2 linked regions of the Paractinoplanes brasiliensis genome follow. Each later gene encodes a partner of the first gene's protein in a complex. Links are inferred from orthologs where the notes say so. Each region holds a gene or a part of one and is shown in the gene's direction. Other genes may lie near its edges. The genes, in order: dnaB and dnaG.

Evidence for each region.
Region 2: the proteins of dnaB (region 1) and dnaG are in contact, whole or in part, in a crystal structure (PDB 2R6A), measured with the Geobacillus stearothermophilus proteins. The link is inferred for Paractinoplanes brasiliensis from one-to-one orthologs. Residues at the interface, in WP_033016901.1 of Geobacillus stearothermophilus: Ser13, Glu15, Ala16, Gln18, Glu91, Leu92, Asp94, Ala95, Val96, Pro97, Thr98, Ala99, Ala100, Asn101, Tyr104, Tyr105, Ile108; in WP_049624496.1 of Geobacillus stearothermophilus: Lys456, Leu457, Leu458, Pro459, Ala460, Asn463, Ala464, Leu467, Leu535, Leu536, Ile537, Ala538, Gln544, Glu545, Asp548, Tyr549, His552.

What each region holds. Positions count from the first base shown.
Region 1 is NZ_SNWR01000001.1:3,571,781-3,575,031, forward strand. The notes cover bases 134-3,072. They hold dnaB (replicative DNA helicase), read left to right. Parts: upstream 134-863; coding sequence 864-2,282; downstream 2,283-3,072. Other genes in these bases: C8E87_RS15945 (hypothetical protein), read right to left, coding at 134-464; C8E87_RS15955 (TnsA-like heteromeric transposase endonuclease subunit), read left to right, coding at 2,615-3,072. Also shown: more of C8E87_RS15945, read right to left, coding at 1-133; more of C8E87_RS15955, read left to right, coding at 3,073-3,251. UniProt on the Escherichia coli protein: The main replicative DNA helicase, it participates in initiation and elongation during chromosome replication. Travels ahead of the DNA replisome, separating dsDNA into templates for DNA synthesis.
Region 2 is NZ_SNWR01000001.1:1,982,811-1,986,085, reverse strand. The notes cover bases 275-3,237. They hold dnaG (DNA primase), read left to right. Parts: upstream 275-807; coding sequence 808-2,667; downstream 2,668-3,237. Other genes in these bases: C8E87_RS08575 (ABC transporter ATP-binding protein), read left to right, coding at 3,228-3,237; C8E87_RS08580 (hypothetical protein), read left to right, coding at 2,664-3,188; C8E87_RS08590 (deoxyguanosinetriphosphate triphosphohydrolase), read left to right, coding at 275-796. Outside these bases: more of C8E87_RS08590, read left to right, coding at 1-274; more of C8E87_RS08575, read left to right, coding at 3,238-3,275. UniProt on the Escherichia coli protein: RNA polymerase that catalyzes the synthesis of short RNA molecules used as primers for DNA polymerase during DNA replication.

The sequences.
Region 1 (3,251 bases):
GGCTGAGCCATCGGGGTCTCGTCGGCAGGCGGATAAGAGCTGTTGCCGCCGGTCTGCCACGCCTCGGTGGTGGAACGCCAGACGTGGGTGCCGGTGGTCGAACGCCACTCGGTCGTCTGCCGCCAGCGAGCACCGGTCGCGCGCCACTCGGCCGTCTCGGTACGCCAGCCCACGCCGTCGGCCGGGAAGGTCGGGCGGCCCGTCTCGGCCACGTCCGACCAGCGGTTCGCCGGCTCGACGGCCTGATGCGGGTCGGATTCCGACTGCTGCGCCCACGCGTCGGCCCGGCGCTGCCAGTCGAGCGCCTCGGCGCTCGGCTGCAGGCTGCCGGTGTCCGTGAGCGACGACCATTTCGGCTCAGGGTCGGCGAAATCGGGTGAATCCGGGCTACGGGAGGAACGCGACTCGGCCGCTCGCCGCTCGCGCGACATGCGGGCACCGTAGTCCCACTCCCGTTGGTCCACCTGAAAAGCGTGCCTTCCGCGCGTCGGAACCGCAACGCCTCGGCGCGACGGCTTGCTCACGCCGGGCAGCTTTTCGCACTTGTGCAGGTCTTTTTCCCCCTCCACAGGCGGGAACTGCGAAATGCCTGCTCGGCAAGGCAGAACCTTAGCCGCCCCGGCGAGTTGTACACAGGCTGTGCACAGGGCTACCCACAGGATCGGGCGGGATGTCCACAGGTTGTCCCGAGGCTCGTCCACCGGTGCGGTTGGGCAGGTCGGGGGCCGGTTCGTAGAGTGGGTCGGCCGCGAGCGCGGGGCTTGATCGGGAGATTTTCCTGATCATGATCGGAGTCAGCCGAAAGTGTCATACCCGGGTTGTTTGATCTGGGGTGCGCGAACGGCGAGCTGAGGAGGTCCGGGGTGTCGATCACCGACGAGACGCGGCCGCCGGCCACACCGTCCGGAGGATCCGGTGGCGGGCCGGGCGGTGGCGCGCCCTCGGGTGGCGCCTTTGACAAGTCGCCGCCCCAAGACGTCGCGGCTGAGCAGGGCGTTCTCGGCGGCATGCTGCTCTCCAAGGACGCGATCGCCGACGTCGTGGAAATCCTCAAGACGCAGGACTTCTACCGTCCGGTCCACGCCACGATCTTCGACGTCATCCTCGACCTGTACGGGCGCGGGGAGCCCGCCGACGCGCTGACGGTGGCCGCCGCCCTGGCCGACTCGGGTGATCTGCAACGCATCGGCGGCGTGCCGTACCTGCACACCCTGATCGAGAGCGTGCCCACCGCCGCCAACGCCGCCTACTACGCCCGCATCGTCGGCGAACGGGCCATCCTGCGCCGCGTCGTCGAGGCCGGCACCAAGATCGTCCAGCTGGGTTACGGCGCCAACGGCAACGGCGGCCGTGATGTGGACGACATCGTCGACCTGGCCCAGCAGGCGATCTATGACGTCACCGAGAAACGGGTCAGCGAGGATTACGCCGCCCTCGGCGACATGCTGCAGCCCACACTCGACGAGATCGAGGCGGTGGGCGCGGCCGGCGGCGTGATGAGCGGCGTGCCGACCGGCTTTTCCGACCTTGACCGCCTGCTCAACGGCCTGCACCCCGGTCAGCTGATCATCGTGGCCGGTCGCCCCGGTCTCGGCAAGTCGACCGCCAGCATGGACTTCGCCCGCAACGCGGCCATCCGGCACAACTGCGCCAGCGCGATCTTCTCCCTGGAAATGAGCAAGATCGAGATGGTGATGCGACTGCTCTCGGCCGAGGCCCGCGTCCCGCTGCACGTGCTGCGTTCGGGCCAGCTCACCGACGACGACTGGAGCAAACTGGCCCGCCGCATGGGCGAGATCAGCGAAGCCCCGATCTTCGTCGACGACACCCCGAACATGAACCTCATGGAGATCCGGGCCAAGGCGCGCCGGCTCAAACAGCGCAACAACCTCAAGCTCCTGGTGATCGACTACCTCCAGCTGATGTCCTCGCCGAAACGCACCGAGAGCCGGCAGCAAGAGGTCTCCGAGCTGTCCCGTGGTCTCAAGCTGCTGGCCAAAGAGATCGAGTGCCCGGTGATCGGCGTCTCCCAGCTGAACCGTGGCCCCGAGCAGCGCACCGACAAGCGGCCCCAGCTGTCCGACCTGCGTGAGTCCGGCTCCATCGAGCAGGACGCCGACGTGGTCATCCTGCTGCACCGCGACGACTACTACGACAAGGAAAGCCCGCGGGCCGGCGAGGCCGATTTCATCGTGGCCAAACACCGGAACGGCCCCACCGACACGGTGACCGTGGCCGCCCAGCTGCACTTGTCCCGCTTCGTAGACATGGCCATCGTTTAGCGAGGTTGTAGGTTCTCACGAACCGTGCGACATTCTCAGACCTGATGCGACATGGATGCGACATGTCGCATCTTGGTGAGATTAGCAGGAATCCTGCTTATCCTCTTCCGATAGAAAAGCATTCGGGAGCTATGTCTCGTATGGCCTATATGGAGTAGGTGACTGATATGTGCGATACATCCATCGCTCAATAGGCTATAAGCGGATTCAGGTCTTAGCTGCCCAGTCACTTCGCGTGCTCGACTTGAGCGGTGGGAACTTCCGCCGGCGACGGCCTTCAAGGCGCGAGTGGTCGCTGCGCACTCGTTAGCCTTCGACGTGAAGATGGGAAAGTGGAGTCCGATCTTCCTTGGACTTCCGCTCCCGTTGAAGTGATGGCGTGTGCGGTGCCGTGGCGGGTGTTCCGGTGGTATCGAGGCCAGCGGCACTACTCCGGCTATTACTGGTCGAGTACCCAGAAACAGCACGTCACGTACGAGTCGCGGCTAGAACTGTCGCACCTGATTTCGGCCGATTTCGACCCGTCGGTGCAGGGGATAGTATCCCAGCCCTTCCTACTGGCTTTGCAGACTGACCCTGTACGAAGGCATGTACCGGACTACCTGCTGGTTACCAGCGGAAACCCGATCGTTATCGACGTGAAGCCTGCGCGGTACCTGGATCACCCCAAGATCGCTCCGACGTTGTCCTGGACGCGCGAAATCGTGGAAAGCCGGGGCTGGGAGTACCGCGTCTGCACCGAGCCACCGCCAGCCCGCATGGAAAACGTGCGTTTCCTGGCCGGATACCGGAGATCCTGGCTAATTCCCCAAGAACCTCTGGCGCGGCTGCGAAATGCGGATCTGAACGGGAGAACGCTCGGCGAAGCCTTCACGTGCCTGCCCGATCTCCCGGAACCCTACGTCCGAGCGGCCGTGCTTCACCTGCTCTGGACCGGCCACCTCGTCACTGACCTGGAGCAGCCGTTGG
Region 2 (3,275 bases), 1.6 Mb from region 1 along the record:
CCGGGCGTCGCTCGACGCGAGCTGCAAATACCCTTGGGCACGGCAGCCGGGACGCCGCAAGTTCGGGGTGTACGCCGACGACCTTCCCGTCTTCGAATGGATCCGCGAGGGCGGCCACGGTGAGCGGCGCTGTCTGGAGGCCCAGGTCATGGACTGGGCCGACGACGTGGCGTACTCGGTGCACGACGTCGAGGACGGCGTGCACGGGGGTTATCTGAGCCTGCGCCCGCTCATGGAGGACGCCGACGAGCGTGCCGCCCTGTGCGCGGACGTCGCCGAGGTGTACTCCGACGAGCCGGTCGGCGAGCTCGCGGACGTCCTTGATCAATTGCTGACCGACCCGGTGGTGACCGAGGTCGCGGGCTACGACGGCAGCTACCGCGCCCAGGTCGGCCTCAAACGGATGACCAGCGTGCTGACCGGCCGTTTCGTGGCGTCGGCAGTGGGCGCCACCCAGGGTCGTTTCGGAACGGACCCCGTACGCCGGTACGCCGCGGATCTGATCGTGCCGCGAACTGTGCGTAACCAGTGCGCGCTGCTCAAGGGCATGGCTTTGCGGTACGTGATGCGGACGCGGGCGGCCGAGCAATGGTACGAGCGACAGCGGGTCATCCTGGTTGAGCTTGTGGAGGCCCTCACGCGTACGCCGGAAGCCCTTGACCCGGTCTTTGCGCCCCTGTTCCAGGCAGCGGAAAGTGACGCCGAGGCGCTGCGCACAGTGATCGACCAGGTGGCCTCGCTCACCGACACGGCGGCGGTGAGCTGGCACGGGACCCTGGTGGCAGCGCGCGCCTGAGACGAGGCAGGATGTATGCCGTGGCGGGCAGGGTCAAGGACGAAGACATCGCACTGGTCCGCGACCGCACGTCGATCGCCGACATCATCAGCGAGTCGGTGACGCTGCGGCCCGCGGGCGGCGGCAACCTCAAGGGCCTGTGCCCTTTCCACGACGAAAAGACCCCGTCCTTCACGGTCGCCCCGGCCCGCGGCGTCTACTACTGCCACGGCTGCGGCGCGGGCGGCGACGCGATCAAGTTCCTGATGGACGCGGAACACCTCTCGTTCATGGAATCGATCGAGCGGCTGGCCGGGCGGGCCGGCATCCAGCTGCGCTACGACGAGGCCGGGGCGCCGAGCGGGCCGCGACCGCAGGCCGGGCAGAGGCAGCGGCTGCTCGCCGCGCACGCCGCCGCCGCCGACTTCTATCGCGAGCAGCTGGGCACCCAGGGCGCCCGCAAGGCCCGGCAGTTCCTGGCCGAACGCGGGTTCGGGCGTGACGCCGCCGAGCGCTACGGCTGCGGGTTCGCCCCCGACTCGTGGGACGCGCTCGCCAAGCACCTGCGGCAGAAGGGCTTCACCGCGGACGAGCTGAACACAGCGGGGCTGACCAAGCCAGCCCGGTCGGGTTCGATGATCGACAGGTTCCGCCGGCGGCTGTTGTGGCCGATCCGCGACCTGTCGGGCGACGTGATCGGGTTCGGCGCGCGCAAGCTGTTCGACGACGACGACGGCCCGAAATACCTGAACACGCCCGAGACGCCGCTCTACAAGAAGTCGCACGTGCTCTACGGCATCGACCACGCCAAGCGAGAGATCGCCAAGCGCGGGCGGGCGGTCATCGTCGAGGGGTACACCGATGTGATGGCCTGTCACGAGGCGGGTGAGCCCACGGCGGTCGCGACCTGTGGCACGGCGTTCGGCCTCGACCACATCGGGGTGCTGCGCCGCCTGCTGATGGACAGCGACAGCTTCACCGGCGAGATCATCTACACGTTCGACGGCGACGCGGCGGGGCAAAAAGCGGCGTTGCGCGCCTTCGAGGAGGATCAGCGCTTCGTCGGGCGCACGTTCATCGCGGTCAGCCCCGACAACATGGACCCGTGCGAGCTGCGGCTGGCCAAGGGTGATCTGGCCGTGCGCGACATGATCGCCGGGCGGGAGCCGCTGGTCGACTTCGCGCTGCGCCAGACGTTGCGCAAGTTCGACCTCGACACCGTGGAGGGCCGGGTCGAGGCGATGCGCCGGGCCGCCCCGCTGGTCGCCAAGATCAAAGACCGGGAGAAAAGGCCCGAGTACGCCCGTAAGCTCGCCGGCGACCTGGGCATGGACCTCGAGCCGGTGCAGCGGGCGGTCGCGTCGGCCATGCGGGGCGAGTCCGACGGCCGGGACAGCCGGCCCGCGCAGCCCGCCGAGGCGCCGCAGCGGCTGGTCGAGCGGGAATCGCTCAAGCTCGCGCTGCAGGAGCCGGTGCTGGCCGGCCCGATGTTCGACGTCGTCGGCGCCGAGAACTACGCCGACCCGGTCTATCGGTCGGTGCGCGTGGCGATCGAGGCGGCCGGTGGCGCCTCCTCGGTGCCCGGCGGGGGCGTGGTGTGGATCGAGAAGGTGCGCGACAGCTGCACGGACCTGGCCGGGCAGGGCATGATCTCGCAGCTCGCGGTCGAGCCGCTGCGCGCCGACGGGGTCGTGGAGCCGCGCTACGTGCAGATCACGCTGGCCCGGCTGCAGATGGGCGCGGTGACGACCCGCATCCGCGACCTGAAGTCCAAGGTGCAGCGGCTCAACCCGGTGGCCAACAAGGACGCCTATCTCGCCCTGGCCGGCGAGCTCTTCTCGCTCGAACAGCAGGCTCGGGCCCTGCGCGACCAGGCGGCAGGTGGACTGTGAACTTCCTTCGGCGCAAGCCCTCGCTCCCGGCGGCCCTCAAGCCGCGGCTCGATCCGGAGGAAAGGGTGGTGGCCTGGGCGCCGGTCGCGGACGACGCGGCCGTGGTGGCGACCAATCACGGCCTGTGGCTGCCCCGTGAGGGCAAGCGGCTGGGCTGGCACGAGATCCACAAGGCGGCCTGGTCGGGGCGTGAGCTGCGGATCACGCCGGCCGAGACGGCCGAGGAACGCGAGGGCTACACCGTCCTGGTCGACGGGCCGATCGTCACGGTGCTGCTGCTCGAACCCGGTCAGGTGCCCGACCAGGTCCGCACCCGGGTGACGAGGTCGGTGGCCTACACGACTCACCACCCGTTGCCGTCCGGCGGGGTGCGGGTGGTCGGCCGCCGGGTGCCGGGGCGGAACGGGCTGAGCTGGGCCGTGCGCTACGACTCGGGCACGCCGGTGACCCTGCCCGCGGTGGTCGAGCTGACCGGCGAGCTGGTGGCGACGGCCCGGTCCACGATGGCCGCGCCCGACTGATCGCCGTTTCTGTCGTACCCCCTCACTAGGGTCGTTCGCGTGGACTCCCTGATACACGCGCGCGGCCTGGTCAAGCGATTCGGCGAC